4 regions of the Arthrobacter sp. TmtSoilC48 genome follow, and region 1 is predicted to be linked to each of the others. Evidence: riboswitches for the same ligand, from Rfam matches in the RefSeq annotation. Region 1 holds a riboswitch; each other region holds the start of a gene.
The links. Region 1 has a riboswitch for S-adenosylmethionine ahead of AC6I97_RS05150 (DUF1737 domain-containing protein). Riboswitches for the same ligand answer to the same signal wherever they lie in the genome.
Positions count from the first base shown of each region.

Region 1 (7,346 bases):
CGCTGTGACCGCGGTTCCGGCCCTGGACCCGGCAGTCCTGCCCACGTTGCCGCCGATGACAGTTGCCGACGTCCTGGACAGGCAGGATGGCATCTATTGGGTGGTCAAGGACGCGAATTCCGTTTTCCTGTGGGTGAACCAAAACTTCGCCGACCTCGTCGGGATGACCAAGGACCAATTGATTGGGCATCAGGACTCGCGGGCAGCCCATGTTGCCCATGACAAGGAGGTGATGGCCAGCGGAAAACCCCTGCTCAATTTCCACGAAGTCATCGAGGTTCCGCTAAAGGATGGCGGGACGGTGAACGTGGACATCGTGACCCAGAAGGGGCTCCTCCGGTCGCTGGACACCGGGGCCATCATCGGAATCACTGTCTGCTTCTCACTTGCGGATCCCCTCAATGACTGACGTGGATCTGGCAGGCGGCAGTCCGGGCATCCACGCGGCCAGCCCGGACGCGGCCAGCCCGGACGCGAAGGAGTGGATCAAGCGGTTGGACATGACGCCGTCGGGCGTTGGCGGCTGGTTCGCGCCGGCAATGGTGAGCGACGAGCTAATCGCCGGGCGGGCATTGCCACCTCGCTTTGGCAGTGACCATCCGCTGTACAGCTCCAACTGGTATTTGTTGCAGGCGGGCGAAGTCCTCCAGCTGCACACTTTGAAGCAGGACGAGCTGTGGTTCTTCCATCTGGGCACACCCATCCGGCTGCACGTTTTTTCGCAGACAGAGGGGTACTCATCAACGGTCTTCGGTCCGGATCCGGAGGCTGGTGAGATTCTGCATGGCGCGGCGCCGCATTCCACGTGGTTCGGAGCTGAGTTGGCTGGGGACGGGTTTGTCCTGGTGAGCTGCAGCCTGTCCCCCGGCTATGAACCGAGCGATTCCGCGAAGCCCACGAGCAAAGATGTGGAGGCACTCGTGGCGCAGTTCCCTGGTCAGTCGGAGTTGATCAGGAGGCTCGCGGCCGGCTAACCGCCGCTGAAGGGTGCGCCCGTAAGAGGCGGGTGCACCCTCCAGCGGGGCGTGAAGTGAGAGAACATCCGCCCAAAAGCCGCTGGAAGTGAGAGAAGATCCGCCCAAAAGCCGCTGGAAGTGAGAGAACATCCGCCCAAAAGCCGCTGGAAGTGAGAGAACATCCGCCCAAAAGCCGCTGGAAGTGAGAGAGCAAGCTATTCGGTGGCGTCGCGGGCCAGGTGGATGCCGTTCTCTGCCAGCCACACCGGGTTGAAGGCCTTGCTCAGGTAGTTCGTTCCGGCGTCGGGCGCTATGGCAACCACCACCGAACCGTGGGGTGCGGCCCGGGCCACGCGCAGGGCAGCAGCCACCGCGAGTCCGGACGATGGACCCAGCGCCAGCCCTTCTTCGTCAAGGAGCCGATGCACCGTGGAGTAGACCTCGTCGTTGGGGATGCGCAGGAAACGGTCAACAATGGAGCGGTCAAAGGCCTTGGGCCATTCAGCCTGCGGCCAGGAGTTACCCACGCCGTCCACCAGGATCTCGCCCGGATGTCCCCCACTGTATGCGGAGCCGTAGGGGTCGGCGCCTATCACTTCAAGATGCCCGCCCGGCCGCGATGCTGCAACCTTCTCTTTCAGGAACCGGCCGTTGCCGCTAATGGTCCCGCCGGTTCCGATGCCGGCCACGAAATGCGTCACCAGGCCGTGGGTCTGCTCCCAAATCTCGGGCCCGGTAGTTTGGTAGTGCGCGGCAGGATTGGCAGGGTTGTCGAATTGCATGGGCCGCCACGCACCGGGCGTTTCGGCCGTGATCCGCGCTGCCACAGCGCGGGCGTTCTCCGGCGATTCGGAGGGCGCGCCCCAGTCTGTCAGCACTACGCGCGCACCATAGCTGTGGAGCGCGGCCAGCTTCTCCTGGGAGATGGTGTCGCCCGTAACCACCACCACGGGGTGCCCCGTCAGGCGCCCAATGAGCGCCAGCCCGATCCCGGTATTACCGGACGTGCTCTCCACAATGGTTGCGCCCGGCTGTAACTCTCCTGAGCGCTCCGCCGCCCGGACCATGCTCAGCGCAGTACGGTCCTTGATGGATCCGCCCGGGTTCTCGGACTCAAGCTTGATGTGCATGGTGCTGCCCAATCCACGGCCCAGGGCTTCCAATTTCACCAGCGGAGTGTTGCCCACTTTATCCAGGACGGAGGCATCCAGGCCATCCGGCAGCCCTGCCGCCGCATGTGCGCCCTGTTTGCTGATTGCGGTACTCACGTGGTCCCCTCCCTTTGAGCCATCGGCGGCAATTCCAGCGCCACCACATCACGCAATTCACGTCGGGCGCGCTCCACCAGGTCCGGAGCGGACGGCCGATCTGCCAGCACATCAGCCAGCCGGCCCGCGACGGCGCCGGTCCCCTTCCCAAGCGGTTGGGCGGCCCCCGCTTCGAACAACAGATACGACGCCGTCAGGGCCTCAATAGCAAGCAATTTCTCCAAGGCCTCCAAGGACCTTTCAAGTTGCTGCAACGCCAGCGGCGCCAAAGTGGAGTGGTCCTCGACGTCGGCCGAGAGGGTGGGTGCCCCGAGCGTCGCCGGCGCTGCCAGGAACTTCAGTTCGGACAGGAGTCCCGCTGCGGAGTACCAGAGCAGCCCGGGCAACTCCTCCTGCACAAGCCCTGCGGCCGGTCCGGACCCGGAAACCGCATTCGACGACGAATCCTCCAGGTGCCTGGCGGCAGCCTCCAGATGCCTGGCCCGGATCACCCGTTGTGGCGGATACAGTTTGGCGATGCGCCGCTCGCTGGAGATCCCCACGTGCGCCAACGCAAGCCGCAGGCCCTCAAAGGAAAGAGCCAGCTGCATCGGTTGGAAGTTCCCTCCGGACACCATTTGCCCGCTTTCAATATCAACCAGGGGGTTGTCGCCACGCCCGTTGAGCTCCACGCTCAACGCAGCGCCGAGTTGTGAAACCAGGGAGCGAAAAGCGCCATGCGTCTGGGGCGCAGAACGGAATGACAAAGCGTCCTGCACCGAGACTTCGGGACGAACGTCCTCCAACCATCCGCCGCGCAAAAGGTAACGGACGGCTGCCGCCGAGTCCTTCTGCCCGTCCACCGCCTTGCCCGCTTGGATAGCAGGCGAAAACGGGCTGAGGTTCCCGCCGCCGTCGTACCTTGCAATGGCTTCAAGCGAGAGGGAAAGCGCGACGTCGGCGAGTTCCGCCAGCTGTTGCAGGCGCACCAAGGCGAGGGTGCCGGCCCCCACCGAGTAGGCGTTTGCGCTGACCAGGGCCAGGGCCTCACCGGGCGCGAGCCGCAGCGGCTGAAGACCGGCGTCGGCGAGCGCTTTCGCCCCGGGTACCAGGGTGCCGTTCGCGTCGATCGCTTCACCTTCACCGATGGCGACGGCGGCGACGGCGGCCAGCTGGGTGAGGTCCGAGGAGCCGACTGAGCCTTCGCGCGGGATGGCGGGAAGAACCCCACGGTTGAGCAGTTCCGCATAGAACCGGGCTGTCTCCGGCTGCACGCCGGAGCCGCCGCGGCTGAAGCCGATGAGCCGGGCGAGGATCACAGCGCGGGCGGAGGGCCGGTCCAGATGCGCGCCCACGCCGCTGTTGTGGTATCTGACTACTTGGATTTGATAGGCAAGAACCGATTTCTCCTCCACGGCCGTATCCCGTCCGGATCCGAGGAGGGTGTTCAGGCCGTAGATTCTCTGCCCTGAGGTCGCAGCGCGCTCCAGCACTTCGCGTGAGCGGCCGATCAAAGACAACGCATCATGGTTGAGTTTCACGTGAAACGCCGGATCCAAGGCAGCCTGCGCTACGCGCTCAGGGTCCACCGGCGATGTGCCGATCAACAGGGTCCGGGGCTCGGAGGACATCGTCAGAAGTCCAGAAGGTTCTGGCGGAAGCCACCGTCGCCGTAACTCTTCCTCAACAGGCCACGGCGGCGCAGTTCGGGAGTGAGCTTGTCCAAGACGCCGTGCACGGTGACGGGGTCCACGAAGCCGGAGAAGAGGAAGCCGTCGCCACCCACAGCCTCGCCGGTCTCCTCGAGATAATCCGAGATTTCACCAACCGTGCCGATGATCGAATCACCGGCGCCACCGCTGCGTGCCTGAAGGATCTGGCGCAGGGTAGACCCCGGAGGTGCCGCCTTGGCGAAGTGCTCCAACGTGCCTTGGTTGCTGTTGGTGCTCAATTCGGGCAACGGCGCATCAAGGTCGAATTGCTTGAAGTCGATCACGGACAGGTAGGAGATCGAATTGAGCTGGCTGTCGATATCACGCTGGGTTAGCTCCCGGCGCTGCGCACGCAACTCCCCGGCCTCGGCCGATGAACCAACCACGGTGGGCTTTAGCACGAAAAGTACCTTGACGTCGTCGGGGTTCCTGCCCGCCTTGGCAGCCTCGGCACGGATGGAATCCCGGTAGGCCTTCATGCCGTCAACGCCACGGGCCAAGGCGATCGCCACGTCTGCATGCCCACCCGCGAACGCTTTGCCGCGGGGAGAAGCGCCGGCCTGCACCAGTACGGGCTCCTCCGGCAGAGGTGCGGTGTTGAGGGGACCGCGGACCTTGAAGAAGTCACCCTGGTGGTTAATAGGGTGCACTTTGGTGTGGTCGGCGAATACGCCGGCCTCAACGTCCTCAAGGACGGCGTCCGGTTCCCAGCTCCGCCAAAGCCTGCGGACGACGTCGACGAATTCCTCCGCCTTCTCATATCGAAGGTCGTGTTCAATCTGCTGGTCCAAACCGTAATTCTGCGCTGCGAGGTCGCTGCCGGAGGTGACAACGTTCCATCCCAACTGCCCCTCGGAGAAATGCTGCAGCGTGGCCAGGAGGCGGGCCGCAGTGAAAGGCGGATAGAACGATGCGCTGACCGTCGGGACGATTCCAAGGTGCTCGGTTGCGGACAGGAGGTACGGCACCAGGGCCAAGGGATCATGTTTGGGCGCAAAGGAGGCGTGTGCCAGCGAGACCTCGGCAGTGCCGCCATAGGTATCGGGAACAGTAAGGGAGTCCTCGATGATGAAGAGGTCAAGGCCGGATTGCTCAAACGCGCGGACGGCGTCTTGATACAGGGCAGGCTTCTTCCAGTCGTAGCCCAGGCTGTAGCCGGGAGTTCCCCATCCCTGGACACCAAAACCGTGGCCCACGAACCATCCAAAATGCAGCATGGGCTTGAGTGTAGAGCTGCCTTGTCCGTTCACCGCGACCTGATTTCTTGCGAAGTTACAGGGGGTCGTACTGCGTCAATTATGCTCCCGGGGCGTCACATTTGGGCTGCTACTCCAGCACCGGCCGGTTACGCAACATGACGACCGCGTAACCGCTTGCAAGTGCGGGCCGCCGCCGCGGGATGTTACGTTTTTCTTGAGTAATGAGCACCAGCGCCAAGCCCTGACTTGCTGGTCGGCAACCCTCTCTCCGGCGGGGTGCCTCAGGTGACTACTCGGCGTATCGACACTTCGAACTGCAAGCGTGACTGAGGAGCACCAGCCAATGCCTGAAACCACTGAAGAAAAACTCTCCTACCGCCTGATTACAGGTCCGGATACCCGTGAATTCTGCGAGCGGATCACCACGGCCCTCGCCGACGGCTACGTGCTCCACGGCAGCCCGGCAGCCACGTTCAATGGCACGGATGTCATCGTGGCGCAGGCGGTCGTCCTGCCCGCTGCCATCGCCAACGCAGACGCCGCCGTCGCGAATGCTGTTGACCAGTTGGAGAACGACGACGACGAAGAAGCATTCGAGGGACACGCATGAGTTACGCAGGTGACCTGACCCCGCAGGACGCGTGGGCCAAGCTTGAAGAAGGCGCAATCCTGGTAGACGTCCGCACCGAGGCCGAGTGGGCCCACATCGGCATCCCGGACACCAAAGCCACAGAGAATGATCCCCTGTTCATTCAGTGGAACCTCGCCGGTGGCATTCCCAACTCCCGCTTCATCGAGGACCTGCAGCAGCAGGCACCCGAGGGTGAGGGCGTGGAACTCGTTTTCATCTGCCGCTCAGGCCAGCGCTCCATCTCGGCCGCCATCGCCGCGACGCAGGCCGGGTTCACCGCCTACAACGTGCTTGAGGGCTTCGAAGGCGACCCGGACCGCTACGGCGAACGGACCATCAACGGCTGGAAGAACCGCGGCCTGCCAACCAACCTGGGGAACGACTAAGTGACTTTCAATCCCGATGCCGCCAGCTGGAGCCCTGACACCCAGGCAGTACGCGGCGGCCTTGACCGTACCAACTTCCAGGAGACGTCCGAACCCGTTTTCCTGAACTCCGGCTTCGTCTACGAATCCGCTGCCGCCGCCGAACGCGCCTTCACCGGCGAGGACGAACGCTTCGTTTACTCCCGCTACGGCAACCCCTCTGTAGCCACGTTCCAGGAACGGTTGCGGTTGCTCGAAGGAACCGAGGCATGCTTCGCGACGGCGTCAGGCATGTCCGCGGTGTTCACCGCCTTGGGTGCCCTCCTGGCTGCCGGTGATCGCGTGGTTGCCGCCCGTTCCCTGTTCGGCTCGTGCTTCGTAATCCTCAACGAGATCCTGCCGCGCTGGGGCGTGGAGACCGTGTTCGTCGACGGTCCCGACCTCGACCAGTGGCGGGCTGCCCTCTCCGAACCGACCACCGCCGTGTTCTTCGAGTCGCCCTCGAACCCCATGCAGGAAATCGTGGACATCGCCGCCGTCAGCGAGCTGGCGCATGCTGCGGGAGCGACCGTCGTCGTCGACAACGTCTTTGCCACACCCTTGCTCCAGCGTTGCGGTGACCTGGGCGCGGACGTCATTGTGTACTCCGGAACCAAGCACATCGATGGCCAGGGGCGTGTCCTCGGCGGCGCAATCCTGGGCACCAAGGCATTCATCGATGGCCCGGTCAAGCAGTTGATGCGGCACACCGGACCTTCACTCTCCGCCTTCAATGCCTGGGTGTTGACCAAGGGCCTGGAGACGATCGGCCTGCGGGTGAACCACAGCTCGGCGTCTGCTTTGAAAATCGCGGAATGGCTCGAGCAGCAGCCTGCCATCAACTGGGTCAAGTACCCCTTGCTGAAATCGCACCCTCAGTACGAGCTGGCAGCCAAGCAAATGAAGGCCGGCGGTACCGTGCTGACCTTCGAGTTGCTGCCCTCCTCCGGGCGTTCGGCCAAGGATGCCGCGTTTGCATTGCTGGACGGTCTGCGCGTCATCGACATCTCCAACAACCTGGGCGACTCCAAGTCCCTCATCACGCACCCGGCCACCACTACCCACCGGGCCATGGGGCCCGAAGGGCGTGCGGCCATTGGGCTGAGCGACGGCGTGGTCCGTTTGTCCGTTGGCCTGGAAGACGTGGACGATCTCATTCTGGATCTGGAGAAGGCCCTCAAACAGGTCTAACCTTGC
Region 1 is NZ_AP046049.1:1,076,432-1,083,777, reverse strand. It holds gene AC6I97_RS05180 (GMC oxidoreductase) at 1-8, shown strand, start outside; gene AC6I97_RS05175 (PAS domain-containing protein) at 5-409, shown strand; gene AC6I97_RS05170 (cupin domain-containing protein) at 402-974, shown strand; gene AC6I97_RS05165 (PLP-dependent cysteine synthase family protein) at 1,172-2,224, opposite strand; gene AC6I97_RS05160 (aromatic amino acid ammonia-lyase) at 2,221-3,834, opposite strand; gene AC6I97_RS05155 (NtaA/DmoA family FMN-dependent monooxygenase) at 3,837-5,165, opposite strand; SAM riboswitch class IV at 5,332-5,443, shown strand; gene AC6I97_RS05150 (DUF1737 domain-containing protein) at 5,458-5,724, shown strand; gene AC6I97_RS05145 (rhodanese-like domain-containing protein) at 5,721-6,131, shown strand; gene AC6I97_RS05140 (O-succinylhomoserine sulfhydrylase) at 6,132-7,340, shown strand.

Region 2 (7,346 bases), 1.1 Mb from region 1:
GCCCCAGGAAGAGGCCGGGATTGGTTCGGCCGTCAACAACGCCGTGGCCCGTATTGCAGGCCTCATCTGCATTGCCTTTGCCGGCCTGATCGTTGGTCCGGTGTTCACACGGCAAGGTTTGTACAATGCCTTGATTGTCACGGCGGCATTGTTCGTCATCGGGGCGGTGGCGTCCGCCGTCGGGATCCGCAACCCACAGCCCGAAGCGGCAGCTACCGTTGACAGCGACACGGATACTGCGTCCGACGACGGCGGCTCGGCCAGCCAGCGTAGCTAGCCCAGGCAGCGCATCGGGTCAGCGCGCGGGAAGCACGCAGCCTTCGTGGACTTCGGCGCTTTGGACCCAAAGTGCCGCTGTAACTTCATCCGCGAGATCGAATTCGCGCCGTTGGGCTCCGCTGCCGATCCGAACCACCAAGGCTCCGCCGAATGGTTTGCGTCCCACCACCTCAACAGGAGCGTCCAAGGTAATCTCTTCCGACGCGAGATACCGAAGAAGATCAGGATTTTCGTCGCTGATCCGCGTGATGCGGCCTGAGTGGCCTTCGTCCAACTCGATCATGCGGTACGCATGAGGGAGCTCCACGGATCCGTCAGCCGAGGGAATGGGGTCACCGTGAGGATCCCGCAGGGGGTGGCCAAGCTTGGCGGCCATGCGCTCGATGAACGTATCGGACACCGCGTGTTCCAACATCTCAGCTTCATCGTGGACTTCATCCCAGCTGTAACCGAGTTCGTCCACGAGGTATGTCTCAATGAGGCGGTGGCGCCGGACCATGGACAGCGCCAGCCGCATGCCCTCCGGAGTCAGCCTGATGGCGCTGTAGGGTTGGTGGTCCACCAAGCCCTGGTCCTTGAGCTTGCGGACCATTTCAGACACCGAGGAATTGGCAACGCCAAGCCGCAGGGCAAGCTGCGAGGACGTAATTGGTTTGTCCTGCCACTCCGTATAGGAGTAGATGACCTTGACGTAGTCCTCGATAGAGGAGGAGGGCGTACTGGTCTTCACACACCAAGCCTACCGTGGCGGGGCGCCGTGGATCTTGCGGGCCCGCCAGGTAGTCGTCACGTACGGCAATCCCAGTCGTTGGCCAGGGGCATGGCCGAGATGATCGTAGAGGTACCACGCCAGGTTGCCCATGACCTTTGCGCGGGTGGCTTCATTGGCGCGGAGGTAGTAGCTGCGCGATTTCGTGAGCTCCATGATGTCCTCCGGAGACACGGCGTCCTCCCAGCTGGTGAGATGGCTCTCCAAGTCCGTGAATTCCGGTCCGATAACTGGCCGGAAGCCGGGCTTGTGCACATCTCCGGCGTGCATGATGCGTGATAGCCGATGGACCCAGGGCACAGAGGTGTCCAGTTGGTTCCATACCAGGCCAAGAACTCCGTGGGGGCGAAGGATGCGGGCGATCTCCGTGCTGGCCTTGAGCGGGTCACACCAGTGCCAGGCCTGGGCAACGCTGACGACGTCGAATACTGAGTCCGCCAACCCTGTTGCCTCGGCCGTACCCTCCAACGCCTGAACGCAGGGATAGGACTTTCGAAGTTGCTCCAGCATGTCTGTGGAAGGATCGACGGCGGCCACCTGCAGGCCGCGTTCCACGAGCAGTGCCGTGAATTTTCCTGTGCCTGCACCAATATCCGCGGCGGACTTCGCTCCAGGAGGAAGAAGCCAAACCACTGAGTCTGTGGGATAGCCGGGCCGAACTCGATCGTAGTGTTCGCCGCCGTCCTGGAAGCTCTGGCCCAGTTCGTGGCGGCGCGTGGCATGCAGCTTGGGACCACCTGGCCTGGCAGCGCTGCCGGAAACACTTCCGCCGGAAACACTACGGGAAGGCACGGCCACGCACAGACTCCTTTACCGCGAACGCCGGTTACCCTACGAATTTACCGCACAGTACGTGTACATCAGCAACCGTGCTGTTTCAGTCAATAGTGCTGTGTCAGTCAATAGTGCAGGGTGCAGCCCCTGCGGTGCCCGGCGTGTTTGGCGCCCATTCCGGGTAGCTGCGGTGGTCGTTTGCCGGCACCCAGCGGCCTTCGTCCACTACATAGTCCCAGCCGAGACCCGTGCGCTTGAGTTCCTCGATACCAGCCAGCAGCCGCGTGGCATCCTCCAGGCGGGAGCCCACGCCGAAGCTGGCTCGCAGTGAGCCGGATGGGAGGCCCAGCCGCTTGAGGAGGGGATGGGCGCAGAAGCGGCCGTCACGAAGTCCTACACCGTGTTCGGCGGCGAGGTAGGCGGCGACCAGTCCGGCGTCGAATCCTTCCACCGAGAAATTGACCACGCCGATGGTGTCCTCGGAGTCGCTGAAGATCCGGTGGACCGTCACGCCGTCGATTGCTTCAAGTCCCTGTACGAGGTAGGAGCGGATTCCAGCTTCATGGGCATGCCAGGCATCCTGATCCAAGCCGGCGAGCACCTGCGTCGCGCGGGCCAACGTTGCCGCACCCAGGACATTGGGGGAGCCGCCCTCGTGGCGGGCGGGACCTGAGGCCCAGCTGACCGAGTCCAGGCGCGCCTCACGAACAGCGCCTCCGCCAGCAAGGTGGGGAGTACCGGCGTCGAGCCAGTCGGGACGGCCCACAACGACGCCGGCGCCGAACGGAGCGTAGAGCTTATGGCCGGAGAACACGATGTAGTCGACGTCTGCGGCGGCGATGTTGATGCGGCGGTGGGGGGCAAGCTGCGCGGCGTCCACCACAATCCTGGCACCGTATTCGTGTGCAAGTGATGCGAGTTCGGCGATCGGCAGGATTTCACCGGTCACGTTCGAGGCACCGGTGACCGCCAGCAGAGATACGCCGCCTTGGCTGAGTTCCTCGCGGAGCTTGGCCAAGGTAGCGGTCAGTGTCGAAGCAGCTACGACACTGCGGTGGGGGACGCCCTGCCAGGGAAGGAGATTGGCATGGTGCTCGATGTCCAGGTAAAGGACCTCGCCCGTTGGCTTTCCGTCGAGTTGCGGGAGGCAGCCCGCCAGCAGGTTCAGCGAGTCCGTGGTGTTCCGGGTGAAGATGACGGAATCATCCGGACGGCCGCCGACGAATTCACGGACGATGTCGCGGGAGTTCTCGTAGACCGAGGTGCTGATCTGGGAAGCGTAGCCCGCGCCGCGGTGGACACTGGCGTAGTAGGGGAGGATCTCGTTGAGATACGCAGAAACGATGGTCAACGCGGGAGCGGATGCTCCGTAGTCGAGGTTGGCGTAGCGGACGTGGCCACCCTGGATCAGGGGAGCTTGCAGCTCCGCGCCTGTGACGGCGGCCAGGGGCCTGCCCGCAGCGGCTTCGTGCGCTGCTTCTTCGACCGCAAGGGACGGCAGAACGGTGGAGTTGAACGTAGCAGTGCTCATGGGACCTCACTCAAGAGGGACCCCCTATGGGGATCCGCGCTTGCCGTATCCGTTCCGGACCGGCCAGGTCGTCACCCGGGGCACCCCACCGCGAATGGAGGGTTGCCGGCCAGCAAACCGGGGTTTAGCGCTGGCACTCGTGACCTGTAAAGAGGTTAGGCCACGCATCTGGCCTGCTCCAAAGTCGCTTCGCTTTGTTAAGCAGATTGTTACGAAGGGTCCGGAATCCCGGTTTTGGGCGAAGAAAAGACGGCGGATGCCCCGAAAAGGAGGCTTCCGCCGTCGAAAATTCTATGCTCAGCCGGTTGGCCTGTTGGTCCGCCGGGTCAGAGGAGGTCATCCAATGCGGGGTTTAGCCGCTTGAGGACCTCCGAATGGAGGATGGAGTTGGTGGCCAGGGCGTTGCCGCCGAAGGGGCCGTCCTCGCCTTCCAATGAGGTGAAGCGGCCGCCGGCTTCCGTCACGATGGGAACCAGTGCTGCCATGTCGTAAAGATTCAGCTCTGGCTCGCAGGCGATGTCAACAGCCCCCTCGGCTACCAGGCAATAGGACCAAAAGTCGCCATAGGCGCGCGTGCGCCAGATGTCTTCCGTCAACCCCAGGAACTCGTCCAGATTGCCGCGTTCCTTCCAGCCGGAGAGGCTGGAATATGACATTGAAGCATCGGCCAACCGCGAAACGTTGGACACCCTGAGCCGGGTGGCTGATGCCAGGGAGCGGCCCATGTAGGCGCCCATGTCCTTTGCTGCCCACCAACGCTTGCCCAGCGCCGGGGCGCTGACAACTCCAACGACGGGCTCGCCTTCGTCAACGAGCGCGATCAGGGTAGCCCACACGGGAACGCCCCGAACAAAGTTCTTGGTGCCGTCGATGGGGTCGATGATCCAACGCCGGGAGCCGTGGCCGCTGCTGCCGAACTCCTCGCCGAGGACGGCGTCACGGGGGCGCGAGCGTGACAATTGGCCGCGGATGGCTTCTTCCGCAGCCTTGTCGGCATCCGTCACGGGCGTGAGGTCAGGCTTGGTCTCGACCTGCAGATCCAAGGCCTTGAAGCGGTCCATGGTTTGGGCGTCCACGGAATCCGCCAGCACGTGGGCCAGTCGCAGGTCGTCGTTGTAGCTGGAAACGGGTTGGGTCATGCCACCAAACTATCGTGAAACGTTCCCTGCAGTTGGATCGCCTTGCGCCGACACTTAGTTGACCGTACCCAATTCCTTGGTCTCTTTCGCTTCCATACGCGGGTCCGCGCCCAGCAGCCGCCGGAGCGAAGACAAACGGGCCACTCCGGAAGGACCCGCGTGTCCCTCGTTCACCCAGGCATCAAGTCCGCAATTGATGGCGCCGGCATCGTGCTTGCAACCGCGTTCACAAGCTTCTGTGCCCGGTTCCAGGTCGGGGAAGGAATGCAGGATGCGGTCGGGGTCCACGTGCGCCAGTCCGAAGGAGCGGATACCGGGGGTATCGATGATCCAGCTACCCGGTGGGGCGTCTGCCAGCTTCAGGGCCAACGCCGAGGACGACGTGTGCCGGCCCCGCCCGGTGACGGCGTTGACACCACCGGTAGCCCGTTCGGCTCCCGTCAGGGCATTGACCATGGTGGACTTCCCGACGCCCGAATGGCCCAGCATGACAGTCACTTTTCCATCAAGGTGTGCCCGCAATTCGGCAACGGCGCGGCTGTCCAGCCTCGCGGACAGTCCGTCGTCGGAGCGGGCGTCAATACCGGACGCTTCATCATCTGCCGTACGGCTGATGATGATCGGAAAGTCCAGGCTGAGATAGTTGGATAACAGCTCCGCAGGATCCTTGACATCTGCTTTGGTGACAAGCAGCAGCGGCTCGATCCCGGCGTCGTAGGCTGCAACCAAAGCACGGTCAATAAAGCCCGTCCGGGGCTCCGGATTGGCCGCGGCGACCACCACCACAAGTTGGTCTGCGTTGGCCACCACCACTCTTTCGATGGGGTCGGTATCATCAGCGCTGCGCCGCAGCAGCGTCTTGCGCTCCTCTATGCGGACCAGCCGCGCGAGGGTATCCGGCTCTCCCGATACATCCCCCACCAAGGCGACGAAATCGCCGGGGACGACGGGGTTTCGTCGCAGTTCACGCGCGCGTGCAGCGATGATAATACGTTCATCGGAGGAGTCTTCTCCAACGATGGCGGTGTAGCGCCCGCGGTCCACCGTGATGATCCGGCCAATGACCGCGTCATCATGACTGGGGCGGTCTTTGGTGCGGGGCCTTGATCCTTTTTTGTTCGGACGGATCCGGACGTCGGATTCGTCCCAGGAGCGTGCGTCGCGGCCCATGGTCAGTTGCTGGCCTCACTGGTGACGGTTTCGTCCTCGCCCGTGCCCTGCTGCAGCATGGCCTCCCACATCTGCGGAAATTCGGGCACCGTCTTGGAGGTGGTAGCGATATCCTCCACCTGGACGCCCTCAACGGCGAGCCCCAAAATAGCGCCGGCCGTAGCCATGCGGTGGTCGGCGTAGCTGTGTACGACGCCGGGATGCAGAGTGGCCGGGCGGATGATCAGGCCGTCAGCTGTTTCTTCTGCGTCTCCGCCGAGCCGATTGATTTCAGCGGCCAGCGCGGCGAGCCGATCGGTTTCATGGCCACGGAGGTGCGCGATGCCGGTCAGCCGTGAAGGGCCTGTGGCCAGTGCGCACAGCGCAGCGACCGTGGGCGCGAGCTCGCTGGTTTCGTCGAAGTCGGCGCCTTTGATTTCCGGGCCGCCCTTAACCGTGAGCGTGCCGTTTTCGAGTGTCACCGTGGCACCCATCTCAACCAGGATGGACCGCCAAAGATCACCCACCTGGGTGGTCTGGGTGGGCCAGTTGGGGATCCGGACGGTTCCGCGGGTTGCCAGGGCTGCGGCAAGGAACGGGCCGGCGTTGGAAAGGTCCTGTTCGATCCGCTGGTCGAAGGCGTGGATGGGGCCAGGTGCGACCCGCCAGTGGTTGGGTACCGAATCGTCCACCTTGACGCCCACTCCGCGAAGGACGGAAACGGTCATATTGATGTGGTCCAGGCTGGGGACAGGCTTGCCAACGTGTTCCAGGTGAAGGCCTTCGGTGAATCTGGCGCCTACAAGCAGCAAGGCCGAAACGAACTGGGACGATGCGCTGGCATCGATCACCAGATGGCCGCCCCGAACCTCGCCAGTGCCATCCACAGAGAAGGGAAGGGCCGACGGCGTCCTTCCGCCTTCGGTGGCGACAGGAACTCCGAGGGCGAGCAGCGCTTCGATGATGGTTCCCATGGGCCGCTTACGGGCATGGGGATCGCCGTCGAACGTGGTTGGACCATTGCGTAGCGCAGCTAAAGGTGGAACGAAGCGCATAACCGTACCGGCAAGGCCGCAATCGATGGCAGTCTCCGCACCCGAAGCCGAAGGATCCATGGGAGTGATCTCAAGGTCCGGTCCATAATCACCGTCGCCGGGTACCTCGGTGACGGTGGCACCCAGTTGTCTGAGCGCCTGAATCATAAGGACGGAATCGCGGGAGTGAAGGGGGGCCCGCAGGCGGGAAGGGCCGTCGGCCAATGCTGCGAGGACCAGGAAACGGTTGGTGAGCGATTTTGAGCCCGGCACCGTCACTGTGGCATCCACTGGCCTGGTGGCGTAGGGAGCTGCCCAGAGGGGCAGGGTGTCGACGGAGTTTGAACCCGTGTTTGCTGCGGTGGTACCTGTCATGCTTCCTTATGCTCCAACTGCGTTGTCTACGGCCTTGCGTACTGCTTTGTCTGCCCGCTTGAGCTGCTTGCCCGTGACCTTCCTGGCGTCGGCAGCCAGGTGCTCGGCCCGCCATGCAAGGCTGGGGCGGCCTTCAGTATCGACAGAGGCCAGCAAAACCCCGCCCGTCAGGGAAATGTTCTTCAGGAGTTGGGCCCGTCGTGCGCTGCGGCCGTCCTTGGTGCTGATGTCGGCTGAGCGCCACTCCACATAGGAGTTCAGCGCGGACGTCAACGCCAGAACCGTTGCCGCGAAGC
Region 2 is NZ_AP046049.1:2,148,089-2,155,434, forward strand. It holds gene AC6I97_RS10120 (MFS transporter) at 1-277, shown strand, start outside; gene AC6I97_RS10125 (metal-dependent transcriptional regulator) at 296-1,009, opposite strand; gene AC6I97_RS10130 (class I SAM-dependent methyltransferase) at 1,019-1,840, opposite strand; gene AC6I97_RS10135 (aminotransferase class V-fold PLP-dependent enzyme) at 1,944-3,353, opposite strand; SAM riboswitch class IV at 3,385-3,498, opposite strand; gene hisN (histidinol-phosphatase) at 3,680-4,492, opposite strand; gene rsgA (ribosome small subunit-dependent GTPase A) at 4,547-5,662, opposite strand; gene aroA (3-phosphoshikimate 1-carboxyvinyltransferase) at 5,665-7,050, opposite strand; gene AC6I97_RS10155 (DoxX family membrane protein) at 7,057-7,346, opposite strand, start outside.
Region 2: linked by a shared signal. The riboswitch ahead of AC6I97_RS10135 (aminotransferase class V-fold PLP-dependent enzyme) and the one ahead of AC6I97_RS05150 (DUF1737 domain-containing protein) in region 1 are both predicted to bind S-adenosylmethionine.

Region 3 (7,346 bases), 3.1 Mb from region 1:
ATGACAGAAGCCAGACGCCCGGCACTGTCGGCCGACACAGGGGTCAGCAACACCGGCTGCGCACCCGCTTCACGGAGCAAATCCACAATAAATGTGAAGAGTTGGTTGGCTTCGCCCACGCGGGCGTCGGGATTGTCCGAGCTGCTAAGGCGAATCGGAACTCCGATACGCGGCCGGGCGCCAGCGCCGCCCTCATCTGAAGTCTTCATGCTTCATCATGCAACGGAACATCGCCCTGCGCGTAAACGGGACTCAAGCCGTTGAGCACTACTACGCTGATGCCATGAATCCCTCCGGTGCCTTGAACCCAAGTCCGCGGACGCTCGACGTCGAAAGCATCGTTCATTTCGACAAACTGGTTACGTCCGGGGCGGGATCCATGCACGGCTGGCACGCGCAGTCGCTGGACCTTCGCGGACGCTCGCGGGAATTGAAAATGCTGGACCCGCAGGGCGCGATCTTCCTCGGATGCACTTTCGACGACGGCATCGAGGAGAGCCTTCGAAGCCGCGGCGCGCTCATCTTTCCCAAGATGCGCGGCGTGCCCTTCAACCCCTATCGAGGCACCCTCTACACGGCCAGGGAACTTTACGAGGACATCTCCACTGCAGAGTATGAAGCCACCCTGGATGCGAGGATTTACCAGTGGAGCATCCTTCCGGGAAAGCGGGCAAGCCTTGACGCAACGCTCGCCGCGGCCCTGCACGACCACGCGATCGGCGACGCCCTGGACGAGCTGCTGCAAGACGGGGACCTGGCAGGCACCAAACTCGTGGGCGTCATGGGCGGACACGCAGCGCAACGCGGAACCAAGGAATTCGCCGACGCCGCGCGGCTGGGGCGCTTGCTCGCGCAAGCCGGATTCACAGTGGCAACCGGCGGTGGCCCTGGCGCCATGGAAGCAGCCAACATGGGCGCCTACCTCAGCGGACTGCCCGACGCCGATTCCACCACAGCGCTGCACACGCTCGCTTCCATACCGGGGTTCAGGCCCTCGGTGACGGCTTGGGCGCGGCAAGCAGCCGCCGTCGTCGAACGTTACCCGGAAGGCACAGCGACGCTGGGGATACCCACCTGGTTCTACGGCCATGAGCCACCCAACCTGTTCGCCACGCACATCGCCAAGTACTTCGCCAACGCAATCCGCGAAGCGATCCTCCTGGAGCTTTGCAACGGCGGAATCGTGTTCCTGCCCGGTTCTGCCGGAACCGTGCAGGAGATCTTCCAGGACGCGTGCGAGAACTATTACGGTGCCCCCGAAACCATCACTCCCATGGTCCTGGTGGGCCGCGAGCATTGGGAACGGACCTACCCGGCCTGGCCGATGCTGCGAAGCCTCGCGGCCGGGCGGCCCATGGCGAACAGAATCTTCCTGGTGGACACGGTGGAGGACGCGCTCGCGGTCGTGGCCGCGGGCTAAAAGTCCTTGCTGCGGCTAGAAGTCCTTGCTGCAGCTAGAAGTCCTTGCTGCAGGGGCCTGAGCCGAGTTGGGCAAGGCCCGTCTTGTCCCCGGCAGCGTACTCGCGAACCCACGAGGCTTGGTCGTACATCAGCTGGCGGGGGTCATCCACATGGTCCAAGCCAAGAACGTGTCCAAGTTCGTGCATGATCACGGCCGTGCCCACTTCCTTGCCCTGGGGTGTGTCCATGATCCCGGCAAACTGCGGTGCATCCAACGACACCGACCCGGTCACGTAGGCCTTATAGCCGTTGCTCAGGCCGATGGAGGAACTTCCGCCCAAGCCCACCGTTTGTCCGGTCAGCCGCGGCACCTGCTCCGGTGTGGTCCAGGCAATGAGCACCGGCGCCCAGCGGTCCCCGTATGTGGTGGGCTGGTACCCGGCCCTGTTGGTGCTGGGGATTTCGGACGTCGGACCGTCATAAATGAACTGCAGCCCGGAGGCGAGGCTGGCCTGCCGAACTGCTTCCTCCACCATCGAATACCAGCTTGTTGGGGCCAGGTTTGAGTTCACGACGTAGTGAATCGGCCGGCAAGGGGAGTAGGCAAGGGGAGTGCCGTCTTCCTTGACGACCAGGAATTTGTAAGAAGTGCTGGTCCGTTGCAACGGCGCCGGCGTGCCCAGGGGAGCGTCTGCTTCCTCAAATCCGGGCAGCGGATCCTGACGCTGGCCAAAAGGAACCAGCCCGGGCCGCGGCGCCTGGCTCTGCGTCGTGGAATCGGACCAGAACCTTTGAAGTTCGCCGCTGAAGTAGGCGCCGGCGCAGACCAAACCAAGGATGCCGAACAGGAACAGGATGGCCGCGATGCTGCTGTGCTTGATGGGAGGCCTGGGCGGCGGCTTGGCTTCCGGGTGGTAAGGCGGCGGGGGATAGGGGTCTGGCCACTCTGGCGACCCATAAGGTTCCATCGAACCCCCTCACGGGACGGCCCAATCGGACGGTGGGGCGCCGCCGTCGGCCGCTTCCGTCAGGATAGAACCCATGGGACCGCGAGTCCATGCCGATTCCTGGGAAGCTGCGCTGCTTCAGATGTCCTTGCGGCAAGGAGCCGAGGCCAGGAGGTGAAGGCCGTTCAGGTCGCCGGCAGCCAACCCGTCAGGGGCGCCGATCTCCGGGTACATCAGCTGAACCGGATCATCAACATGATCCAAACCCATGACGTGCCCCAGTTCGTGCTGCATGACCGCCAGCACGTAGTCCGAACCGCCCTCCTCGGCCAGAAGCTCCGCCACTTGCGGGGTGTCGAGCTCCAGGCTGCCCGTGATGTAGCTCTTGGGACCGTTGTTGAGTGAGTACATGGTGCTGCCGCCCGTACCGATGACGGTCTCAGCCAGCGCCGGAGCGGCCTCGGGCGTGGTCCACGAAATGAGCAAGGGTGCCCACCGGTCACCATACTTGGACGGTTGGTAGGGTTCCCGTTTAGTGGTGGGCAACTCATCGGTGCTGCCATCGTTGATGAACTGGATTCCGGACGCCGCGGAAATATTGGCGATTGCGGTGGCAAGCAGTGAATCCGTACCCTCAGGCGCGGTGGCGTCGTTCACCACGTAGTGCAGGGGACGGCACGGCGAGTACCCAACCGGAGTGCCGTCGTCGTTGGTTGCCAGGAACTTATATGAATCGCTGGCGTTGGCTGGGGGCGGCGGCGATGCCAGCGGGGCGTCCGCCTCGTCGATTCCTGGAGGCGGCGCGTCCAGGGCGCGTGCCGGGGTCTGTTGGATCGGCTCGCTTTTGGGCGAATTGGGCAGGGCCACGCCCGGAAACAGCCCGATGATCCGGGGATCGCCGTGGAGCAAACCGCTGACAAGGACGGCCACCACCGCGGCGACACCGGCCATGAGGACGCCGCGAAGAATTCGGAGGGTTGTGCCCGCACGACGGTGTTTTGGCGCGCGCAATGGCGGCTGCTCCGAATCCACGGTTCTCCATTCCCTACGCCCCGGTCACGCGGGGCCGCGCGGAGGACGAACCAACATTACCGCCTAGACGATCATCGTTCCGAACGCGAGGCCAAGCCCGTAGGTGGCGGCCGCGGCGCCCAGGCCGATCGCCAGCTGCCGGAAGCCACGGCTCAGCGGTGAGGTCCCGGACAACAGCCCGACGACGGCGCCGGTCGCCAGGAGCGCGATCCCCACCAGCACACCGGCTACTATCAGTGCCGCCACACCCGTGATGCCGAAAATAAACGGAAGGATGGGCACGACCGCACCCGAGGCGAAGAAGCAGAAGCTGGACATCGCAGCGCCCCAGGCAGACCCCACGGTTTCGTGGTTGTCAGCGGGTTGCTCCTTCTCCGGTTGCAAGGAGAGGCTGGGATCGCAGTCGCAGCTGAAGAGTCCCATGCGTTCGGCGGCACGGTGCTCGGCTGCCTCACGGGTCATGCCGCGGGCCAAGTACACCAGCACAAGCTCGTTGTGCTCGATGTCCAAAGAAGGGGCGGCTGTGAGGGTTGCCTGCGTGGGCAGCGTGGCGCTGAGCAACTCCCGTTGCGAGCGGACCGAAACGTACTCGCCAGCACCCATGGACAGGGCGCCGGCCAGCAAACCGGCCACGCCACTCATGAGGACCACCGGGCTGGGAACGCCGGTTGCTGCCATACCCATAACCAGTGAAAGGTTGCTCACCAGGCCATCGTTGGCGCCAAAAACAGCGGCACGGAAGGTACCGGAGAGCCTGTTGCGGCCACGCGTGGCAAGGCCCCTGACAACTTCTTCGTGGATTTGTTCGTCGGCAACCATGGCTGGAGTCGCGGCAGGTTCGGCTCCGTAGGGGGAGCGGCCTTCCGCGCGCTGCGCCAACGCGAGGACGAACACGGAACCAAAGTGCCGGGCCAGGAAGCCCAGCAGCTGGCTGCGGGTGGAAGCTCCCTTCGGCATTCCGGCGTGTTCTCCCAAGAGCTTGAGCCAGTGTGCCTCGTGCCTTCCCTCGGCCTCGGCCAGGGCGAGCAGGATCTGCCGTTCTTCGCCGTCACGACGCTGGGCGAGTTCCCGGTAGACGGCGGCTTCGGCACGCTCGTCGGCCAGGTATTGACGCCAGCGCCTGATGTCCGCCGGTGTGGGCCGGGCTGGTTGGGACGGTGTTCCGGATCCGGGGGCGGGGTCCGGAGCGGGGCTCGACGAACCGTGGGATTCCTGGTGCTTCTGCACTTTTTCTCCTGTGCTGGGTGGGGTAGTTGCGGCCCCATTGCACGCCCACTGTACCGCTTATTGGCGGGGATTTTTGGCCGGTATTCCTTAGCTGGAATGTTCGGCATGCCTTAATTTTCGAAGCTGCAATCCTCTGCCTGGAGCCTTTCCCTGGGTCCATGTGGGCCGTTGCCTTGACCCTCTTCAGGCACAGTGCTCAGATGGAAGGACAGGGGCGGGGGCCCTCCCCGCACTCGGTCAGCAGGCTGCTTGCCAGCCCACCAGACGGAGGTTGCAGCATGGACACCACCGAACCGCACGCCAACCACCCCGAACGGGAGACCATCGAGTCGGATCCCGCCTACGATTACAGCGATGACCAGGAAGTCGACGAACCCTGGGTGGAGGAAATCGACGTCCCGGATGACGACGAGCGGGTTGTCCCCCTGGATGAAACCGAAGAATTCCGCGGGGAAGAAGACGAGGAATTCTAGGACCGTTTCTTAGGCAGGGCCATCTTCACCGAAGGTGAAATGCCGCTCCAGTCCCGCCGGACGCCCGAGCGCTGCAACAGTCACCGTCAACGTCCTCGACGATTCACACCACCGCGATGGACGCACAGCCTGGGCAAGGGCATGCGCCAACAGGCGCGCTTCGGGGTGCCGGAACCGGGCCAGGCCACCGTTCAGGAACAGCGTCACCGTCCCAAGGACAAGGTCGACGCCGGGAATCACCGGAACAGTGGGCGCTTCGGTTTTGGTGGGGCTGCTTTGGCTTGGGGTGGTAACGCCTTGGTACGGCAAGGACTGCTCCTTTGGGGAGTGCTCTTGCCCGCTCGGTTGTCTCTGGTCCGGGGCGGGCCGCTTCCTCATCCGAACCACCCGTGAACATGGGGTTGGTGTGTGGCCAGTCGGAGCTTGGCGCCACCTCTCTTGAAGCTGGGACCACTGTACTGGAGGAGTGCTGTCCGGGAGAAGTGTGGCCCTCGGATCCGCTCGCCCCCGCACAGCGCAACGGCGGCGCTGCCCCGGGAAGGGGCGGCGCCGCCGTCGAACATTGCTTTGTTCAGTTCTTATCTGATGCCTTGCGGCCCTGGGCCGTTAGCTGGCGTTGTGGCTGCTGACGGGGTGGGCTTCCAAGGGCAATTCGTCAGATACCGCTCCGGCCACGCGCTTTTCCCAAGCGGCCCGGACTTCGGGTTCGGTGGGCGGCGTGAGGAGGGAAATCACCACGTAGGCGACGAACGAGGCCGCGAGGCCGTAGTAGATGGGCTCGTTGGCGTAGACGCCATCGACGCTTGGAATGACTCCAGTGGCGAACAGAATCAACAAGGCCAACGTCAATACCGAGCCCACTGCCATGGACCATGCAGCAGCGATACCAGTGCCGCGCTTCCACACCAGGCCGCCAAGAATCGCGACGAGGAGGCCGCCCACAAGGATGTCGTAAGCAATGGTGAGGGCAACAACCACGTCCTGCGCGGCCATGGAGATCAGCACCGCGACGATGCCCAGGCCAAGAACCCAGTAACGGTTGGCCTTGACGTCGTGCTCGGGGTTTTCGGTGTCGTCCGTGTTGATGGTCTTGCCGAACCAGCTGGCCACGAACGGAACAACATCTGCGCGGGCCACCGTGGCGGCGGCAATCAGGGCACCCGAAGCGGTGGACATCATGGCTGCAACAGCTGCGGCCATGACCAGGCCGCCGATGCCGATGGGCAGGATGTGGGTTGCCACTTCGGCGTAGACCACGTCCTTGCCGAGGTTGGCGACATCGATATTGGGCAGTGCTACGCGGGCGGCCAGGCCGATCAATGCACCGGCCACACCGTAGAGGATGCAGTAAACGCCGGCGGTCGCTCCACCCCAGCGTGCAACCTTGGGAGTCTTGGCCGTGAAGACGCGCTGCCAGATGTCCTGGCCGATCAGGAGTCCGAGTGTGTACACGACGAAGTAGGTGATGATCGTCTGGACGCCGATTCCGTCGATCTGGAAGAAGCTCGCATCGACACGCTCACGGATGCCGTCCAGTCCTCCGGCCGCGTTCATGACGAACGGGAGCATCAGGAAGAAGATGCCTACGGTCTTGATGATGAACTGGACCTGGTCGGCCAAGGTGATGGACCACATGCCACCGATGGTCGAGTAAACAAGCACAATTGCACCGCCGACGGCGATCGCCATCCAGCGTTCCCAGTCGAAGAGGACCACAAAGATGGTGGCGTATGCGCCGGTGGATGTGGCACAAAGCATGAGGGTGTAGGCCAGCATGACGATTCCGGAGGTCTGCGTGGCCTTGCTGCCGTAGCGAAGGCTCAGCATTTGGGAGACCGTGTAGATCTTCAGGCGCTGGATAGTGCCGGCGAAGAGCAAGCTCAGGAGGAGCACGCCGGCGCCGATTGCGACTACCAGCCACATACCTGAGATGCCGAACTTGTAGCCCAGGCCGACGCCGCCGACGGTGGATGCCCCACCGAGGACAACTGCGGCCATGGTGCCGGTGTAAAGGAAAGGTCCAAGGCGGCGGCCGGCCACCAGGAAGTCGCTGTTGTTCTTGGTGCGGGACTTGCCCCACCAGCCGAATGCAAGCATGGCAAGCAGGTACACCACCACAATGGCGATGTTTATGAACGATGAGTCCATGAGTGGCTCCTTGGAGCTGGTGCACGGAGGTTGGGTTTTCGACGATACGCCTGGGAAGCGTCGAAGTCTCCGTGCTGGTGATGGGAGATTGGGGATCGTGTTGTGCCTCACAGACAAC
Region 3 is NZ_AP046049.1:4,176,209-4,183,554, reverse strand. It holds gene AC6I97_RS19265 (gamma-glutamyl-gamma-aminobutyrate hydrolase family protein) at 1-209, opposite strand, end outside; gene AC6I97_RS19260 (LOG family protein) at 284-1,420, shown strand; gene AC6I97_RS19255 (matrixin family metalloprotease) at 1,455-2,369, opposite strand; gene AC6I97_RS19250 (matrixin family metalloprotease) at 2,487-3,299, opposite strand; gene AC6I97_RS19245 (VIT1/CCC1 transporter family protein) at 3,444-4,607, opposite strand; gene AC6I97_RS19240 (hypothetical protein) at 4,886-5,080, shown strand; gene AC6I97_RS19235 (hypothetical protein) at 5,090-5,389, opposite strand; SAM riboswitch class IV at 5,405-5,524, opposite strand; gene AC6I97_RS19230 (sodium:solute symporter family protein) at 5,687-7,228, opposite strand.
Region 3: linked by a shared signal. The riboswitch ahead of AC6I97_RS19235 (hypothetical protein) and the one ahead of AC6I97_RS05150 (DUF1737 domain-containing protein) in region 1 are both predicted to bind S-adenosylmethionine.

Region 4 (7,346 bases), 2.6 Mb from region 1:
GTGCCCAAGCCCCTGCCGGTCCGCACCTGGCGCGAGGCCCGATCCTCGGATCTGGTGTGGGCCCGCGAGTACTTTGTTCCGTGGGTTATCCGCAGGTTGCGGCATCGATCCTCCGGCGACGGCATCACCCCCAAACGCCCGACGCCGGGACCGGTCTTCGGCCCCAACGGCACCATGCTGCCGCGCGGCTGAGCTGATGCGACTGCGGCCGGGAGGATTCGATGCAGCCTAACAATGTTGTCCCCCTGCGCCTTCGCCGTCAGCAGCTGCGGGCTCCCTACGGCGAAAACGTTGATGATGTTCTGCGCAACCTCCTGGCGGTGCAGTCGCAGGAATTTCCGTATGCCAGGTGGAGCCTCGCCCAGAGGGCGGTCGGGAGCACTGCCCAGAGGGCGGTCGGGAGCACTGCCCAGAGGGCGGTCGGGAGAACTGCCCAGAGGGCGGTCGGGAGCACTGCCCAAAGGGCGGTCGGGAGCACTGCCGATGAGGTGGAGCAGGCGGTGGCTGATGGCAGGATCCTCCGGACGCATATCCTGCGGCCGACGTGGCATTTTGTGCACCGTGACGACCTCGGCTGGTTGATGGGTTTGTCTGCAGATCGCCTTCATCAAGGCAACAAGGGCATGTACCGGCAGGCGGGAGTTGATGAGCACGCAGCCGCCCGCAGCGGGCACATCCTTGCCGAAGCGGTGGCCGGTGGAGCCCACAAAACACGCGAAGAACTAGCCGGAATTCTGGAAAAGGCGGGGCTCCCCGGCAAAGGCCTTGGCTTCGTTTACCACCTCATGCACGCCGAGATCAGCAAAATCCTGGTGAGCGGCAGCCCGGTCCGTTCTGCAGGGGGTGCACTGAAACAGACATACGCCTTGTTCGAGGAACGTGTGCCCGACGGCAATATGTCCCTGACGGAGGACGGCGACCGCGAATGGGCCTTGGGCCAGCTGGCCCTGCGGTACTTCAGCAGCCGGGGACCTGCCACCATCAAGGACTGTGCCGCGTGGTCCGGACTGACCATCAAGGATGTACGGCTTGGCTTGCAGGTAGCTGAAGAGTCCGTTCCGGGCGCGTTGGCAACTGTGGCGGTGGACGGCTTGGACTTCTACTTGCCAGCAGAAGATGTGGAGGCACTTGCAGCGACTCCCCCACCAGGTGACGATGGGCCAGGACTTCCCCGTGTCGATCTCATCCAGTGCTACGACGAGTACGTGATGGGCTATTCACAATCGAGGCATTACCTCGGCGGCAGGGCGCCCTATTTCCCCGAGGGCGATGCTCCAATTCACGTGGTGTTGCTGGATGGCAGGTTGACCGGATGGTGGCGCCACAGCTTCTCGGATGGGATCTGCGAACTCGACATCAGAATGAACAGGCCACTCACAACAGCCGAACAACAAGCCTTGGAGGCAGAAGTGGAACGCTACGGGAAGTTCCTGGGCATGGAGACAAAGCTGGTGTGAAACTGCGGGACTAAGCTGGGTTAAGACCTAGGAGGCCTGCACCGTGAACAATCTGATCTTCTGGATCATCGTCTGCTCGTGGCTGATTCCCATGGGGATACGCATGTACAACAAGTCCCGGGCGCGGCGGCTCCAGGACCGCAATTTCCCGGGCCCGAATTATCCGGGCCCCGGCTATCCCCCGCAGAATCTTCCGGGACCGGGTTACCCGCAGCCGAATTATCCGGGCTATCCCACGCAGCCCACCACCATCCGCCCTGCCGATGCCCCACCGCCGCCAGGACCGGCGTCGAACGCTTCTTCACCTACGTTTCCGAGCCACAGCGGCTCTGAGCAGCAAGGCTTCCGCGCGCGCAAGCTGGCCGAACTGGACCTCAAGTTCAGCAACGGCGAAATTGCCATGGAGGATTACATGAAGCAGCGCGGCGACATCATGAACGGCTGAGCCGGCTTAGGCGAAGAAGGCCTCGCGAAGCTGCTTCGATAGTTGCCCGATTTCGGTGAGGAAGCCATCGTGGCCGATGGGGGCCTCGATCACGTGGACAGGCACATTGCCTGGCAGGTTTTGCGCCAGTTCCACTGACTGGGCCGGAAAATAGAGGCGGTCGGAATCGACGGCTGCCACAAAGAATTCAGCAGTGGCCGCGGCCAAGGCTTCCTTCAAGGTGCCCCGGCCCCGTCTGATGTCGTGGGACATCAGCGCCTCGGTGATGGCGATGTAACTGTTCGCATCGAACCGGCGCACCAGCTTGGTGCCTTGGTGATCGAGGTAGCTTTCCACCTGGTAGCGGCCACGCTCCCCCAGGACCGCAGCGGCCAGGGGCGTCTCCTGGTGCTGGGCTTCCCGGCCGAAGCGGACATCAAGCTCCAGCGCTGACCGGTACGTGATGTGCGCTATCCGTCGGGCCAGGGCAAGGCCTGCCTCAGGAGTTGGTCCACCGTAGTAATCGCCGTTGTTGAAGTTCGGGTCCTGGCGGATGGCGAGCGTCTGCGACTGGGCGAAAGCGATTTGCTCGGCTGTGCTGTAGGCGCCCACAGAAATAACCGCGCACCGCTGAACACGCTCAGGGAAGGTGACCGCCCACTCAAGTGCCCGCGCCCCACCCATGGAACCGCCAAGGACTGCGTGCCATGCCTTGATCCCCAAAGCATCAGCGAGCCGGGCTTCAGCCACCGTGCTGTCGCGCAACGTGATCAGCGGGAAGCGGGATCCCCAGGGCCGTCCGTCCGGCGCCTCTGACGATGGGCCCGTGCTACCGTAACAGCCGCCCACAATGTTGATGGAGATAACGAAGAACCGGTTGGTGTCGATCGTCGCGCCGGGACCAACGAGTTGCTCCCACCAGCCTTCCTCATCAGTTGCACCGCGGGCCACATGCGTGCTGCCCGTCAGTGCGTGCTGAACCAGGACTGCGTTGGACGCATCCGCATTCAACTGCCCCCAGGTTTCGTAGGCAAGCACAACATCCGGGAGAAAACCGCCGGCTTCAAGTTCCAGCGAACCTACGCCGGCGTACTTGACCGTCCCGTCTTCTTTGCCCGGTTTGGGGGGTGCTGTAGCAGTAATGGTCATTCCTTTGACACCTAACCTCGCGCTTGCCTGCCGCCTTGCGTGCGACAGGCCAGGTCTTCACCCGGGGCACCCCACCGCGGAGGAGGGTTGCCGGCCAGCAAGCCGGGGCTGTCGCTGGCACTCATGACCTAATACGTAGAGTCTAGGAAAAATACCGCTGTCTTGGCGAAGAATGTGACAGCTGTGTGACGGTTTGGCGCCGCTTCGTTCAGGAACACGCACCGCGAAGGGCCGCCCGGCGAATTTTCGACGGCGGGCGGCCGCTCTCCCAGCAGCGCGATTAAGCGCCTTTGGCAGCCCGGAAACCGGCCTCCAGATCAGCAATAATGTCGTCCACGTGCTCTATTCCCACAGAGAGGCGGACGAGGCCTGGATTCACGCCCGCAACCAGCTGCTGTTCGACCGTGAGCTGGCTGTGGGTAGTCGACGCCGGGTGGATAACCAGCGAGCGGACGTCACCGATGTTGGCAACATGGGAGTGCAACTCCAGGCCGTCGACGAATCGCTTGCCGGCCTCGACGCCACCCTTGATGTTGAATGCCACCACTGCACCGGTACCCCTCGGCCCGTACTTACGGCCGCGGTCGTACCAAGGGCTGGACGGCAGGCCCGCGAAGGCAACCGATTCGACGTCGTCATGGGCTTCCAGCCATTCAGCCACTTTGGTGGCGTTCGAGACGTGACGCTCGACGCGCAGGCTCAGGGTTTCCAGGCCCTGGGCGATGAGGAAGGCGTTGAACGGGGAAACCGCCGAACCCAGATCGCGCAGCAACTGCACGCGCGCCTTGAGAATGTAGGAGAGGTTGGCTCCGAGCGCGCCATCCTTGCCAAGGTCCCGGGCGTAAACGAGTCCGTTGTAGCTGGGGTCCGGAGTATTGAATCCGGGGAAGCGCTCCGGGTCCTTGCCGAAATCAAAGTTTCCGGAGTCCACGATCACGCCGGCGATCGCCGCGCCGTGGCCGCCCAGATACTTGGTAGCCGAGTGCACCACGATGTCCGCACCCCACTCGATGGGACGGATGAGGTAGGGGGTTGAGAGCGTGTTATCCACGATGAGCGGCACGCCAGCCTCGTGCGCGGCGCGTGAAACACCCTCGATGTCCAGGACGTCCTGGCGCGGATTGGACACAACCTCGCCGAAGAACAGCTTGGTGTTGGGCTGCACGGCGTCCCGCCACTGGTCCAGGTTGTCCGGATCCTCCACGAACGTCACGGAGATGCCGAACTTCTTCAGAGTGTGCGCCAGCAGGTTGTAGGTGCCACCGTAGAGGCTGGGGCTCGCGACGACATGGTCTCCGGCCTCGGCAATGTTCAGGATAGCGAAGGTTTCCGCGGCCTGTCCTGAGCTAAGGAGCAACGCGCCCAGCCCGCCTTCGAGGCTGGCGATCCGCTGCTCCACGGCGTCTTGTGTTGGGTTGCCGATACGCGTGTAGATCGGGGCGAGCTCGGCCAGTGCAAAGCGGTTGGCTGCGCTCTCTGCGCTCGGGAAAACGAAGGACGTGGTCTGGTAGATCGGAAGCGACCGCGCCCCCGTGGCAGCGTCGGGCTCCTGCCCTGCGTGGATCTGGCGGGTTTCGAAAGACCATCCTTGGGACATTGGGTTCTCCTCTTCGTGGCGCGCGGGTTTGCCGTTGATCGCTGTAGGCGTGGGCTGGGGCCAGTCTAGGAAGCGCCCGGGTACTTGGACAGCATTGTGACGAAGGCAGTATTTTTCAGTCTTTACGCGACCCGGCGTGAAGCGTTCCAGCGGCGCACAATAACATCCCATGTTAGTAAGGCTTCCCTTAGCTGAGACCCCGATCACAAAGTGCCAAGATGAAGCCATGCGCATGGATCACGTCTCTTACGCTTGTGAACGAGATGGCCTTTTGGCCACCACCGAACGAATTTCCGCAGCTCTGGGAGTGGACGCAGTCCGGGGCGGAGTGCACCCGCGCTTCGGTACCCGGAACATGATCATTCCCTTGGCGGATAACAAATACCTGGAAGTCGTAGAGGTCCTGGACCACCCTGCTTCCGACAAGGCACCCTTTGGCCAGGCAGTCCGCGCACGCTCGGCGGCTGGCGGCGGTTGGATGGGCTGGTGCGTCGCCGTTGACGACCTCGCCCCCTTCGAGGAACGCCTCGGCCGGTCCGCAGTTCCGGGCAACCGCAAGTTCCCGGATGGCCGCGAACTCGTATGGCAGCAGATCGGCATTCTCGGCTTGATCGCCGATCCCCAGGTGCCTTACCTGCTCAAGTGGGAGGGCGATCCCTCACTGCACCCGTCCAAGGTCTATGAGAGTGACGTCAAGATGTCCAGCCTCACCATTGCAGGCTCGGCGGAGCGCGTTACCGAATGGCTGGGCGAGCCCGTCGAGAAGCCGCTTGAGGACGTCGCTGTCCAGTGGATGGCCCCGCACGGTACGCCTGGCATCATGTCCGTCACTTTCGAAACCGCATCCGGCGCCGTCACTATCTGACGCACACCTTCCCTGGGGCCTGGTCCCCTCCAGTCCAGCATGTTGGGTCACAGGTCCAGTGTGTCCGGTCAAGCTTCGGCCGCCATCAGCGGGTGCCAACGACGTCACCCACCGATGGCGGCCGGATTTCTCTTTAAGGGTCCCCTGGCTTTAAGGGTCCCCTGGCTTCAAGGCTGTCTAGCCCAGGCCTATCGCCTTGCCGAAGAGGCTGAAGCCAACGAACGCGACGATGTCCAGCAGCGCATGCGCAATGACCAAAGGCATCACCCGCTTCGTCTTGGTATAGATCCCGGCGAAGACCAAGCCCATGGCGAAGTTGCCGATGAACGGCCCGAAGCCTTGATACAAGTGGTAGCTGCCGCGAAGGGCCGCGCTCACGACAATGGCCAGCGGCGTGCTCCAACCGAATTTTCCGAAACGGTCCATGAGGTATCCCACGACGATCACTTCCTCAACGATCGCGTGGCGAATCGCGGAGAGAATCAACACAGGCACTGTCCACCAGTAAGCCTCCAGGCCGCTGGGCACAATGGCGGTGGTGATACCCAGGGCACGGCCGGCCGCGTACAAGCCAAGTGACGGGATGCCAATGACTGCTGCGAGTCCCAATCCGTGCAAAAGGTCCTTGCCGGGGCGTGCGAAGTTGAACCCCAGCCGGGCAAAGCCACTTGCGCCTTCCCGCCCACCCTGGGCATGCGATGACAGGAAATAGAACACCAGGACCACCGGCACCAAAGCGAAGACAATGTCCAGTAGTTGATACGTGAGGTCGAAGTACTCGCGGGTGCTTTGGGACCTGTTAAGAGTGGAGGTTGCCTCGGACAGCGGCGCCCGCGTCATCTTGTCCAGGAGCTGCACCACGGAATACACAGCTGATTGGCCCAAAGACAGGCCCAGTACGATAAGTACTTCGGCGCGCAGGCGGCGGCGGGAAGCAAGGAGCATGTACCTATCTTGCCTGCAGTTCCTGCCACTTTGCCGTGAACTGTGCACGTTCCCGCTCCATCCGTAGGCAGACCCTATGCTTGGTGGGATGAGTGCCCCAGGGAGAATCTTCATGATCCGGCACGGCCAGTCCGCCGCCAATGCCGACACGTCAATCTACAACCGTGTGCCGGACTACCGCATTCCGCTGACCGAACGTGGAATTGAACAGGCGCGGATAGCTGGTGAGGCCCTCCGGCAGAAGCTCGACGGCGAGCAGGTCTGCGTTTATGTGTCCCCCTATTTGCGGGCATACCAGACTCTTGAGGCGTTGGACCTGGGACCGCTGATCGAGCGCGTCATCGAAGAACCTAGGCTGCGTGAGCAGGACTGGGCCAATTTTCAGATTGCCGGGGAGATCGAGGACCAGAAGGAGTTGCGCAACCTTTACGGCCACTTCTTCTACAGGTTCCGCGAAGGCGAGTCAGGCTCGGACGTCTACGACCGCGTGTCCTCATTCATGGAGACCCTTTACCGCCATTGGGAAAAGCCGACGTATGCCCCAAATACCCTCATGGTCACCCACGGTCTGACCATGAGGCTGTTCTGCATGCGCTGGTTCCACTGGACTGTTGAGTATTTCGAATCGCTGAACAACCCGGACAATGCCGAACTCCGAACGTTGGTAAGGACCGACGACGGCCAGTACAGCCTGGACAAACCGTTCAGCCAGTGGGTGCCACGGGATGTTGACGATTCAGTGCTTCACGCGCCGAGAATGCGTTTCTAGCGGGAACGGTTAGTTGCGGGAACGGTGGGTTGCAGGACCGGTTAGTTGGCAGGTGCGACGATAACTTCCGTGCCCTTGGCTTCAAACGCGGCCTTATCTTCAGCGCTGATCCCGGCGTCCGTGATGAGGTGCCGGAAGTC
Region 4 is NZ_AP046049.1:3,667,493-3,674,838, forward strand. It holds gene AC6I97_RS17020 (SGNH/GDSL hydrolase family protein) at 1-192, shown strand, start outside; gene AC6I97_RS17025 (winged helix DNA-binding domain-containing protein) at 222-1,457, shown strand; gene AC6I97_RS17030 (hypothetical protein) at 1,501-1,902, shown strand; gene metX (homoserine O-acetyltransferase MetX) at 1,909-3,030, opposite strand; SAM riboswitch class IV at 3,045-3,159, opposite strand; gene AC6I97_RS17040 (bifunctional o-acetylhomoserine/o-acetylserine sulfhydrylase) at 3,311-4,666, opposite strand; gene AC6I97_RS17045 (VOC family protein) at 4,854-5,492, shown strand; gene AC6I97_RS17050 (CPBP family intramembrane glutamic endopeptidase) at 5,670-6,437, opposite strand; gene AC6I97_RS17055 (histidine phosphatase family protein) at 6,550-7,206, shown strand; gene AC6I97_RS17060 (DeoR/GlpR family DNA-binding transcription regulator) at 7,248-7,346, opposite strand, start outside.
Region 4: linked by a shared signal. The riboswitch ahead of metX (homoserine O-acetyltransferase MetX) and the one ahead of AC6I97_RS05150 (DUF1737 domain-containing protein) in region 1 are both predicted to bind S-adenosylmethionine.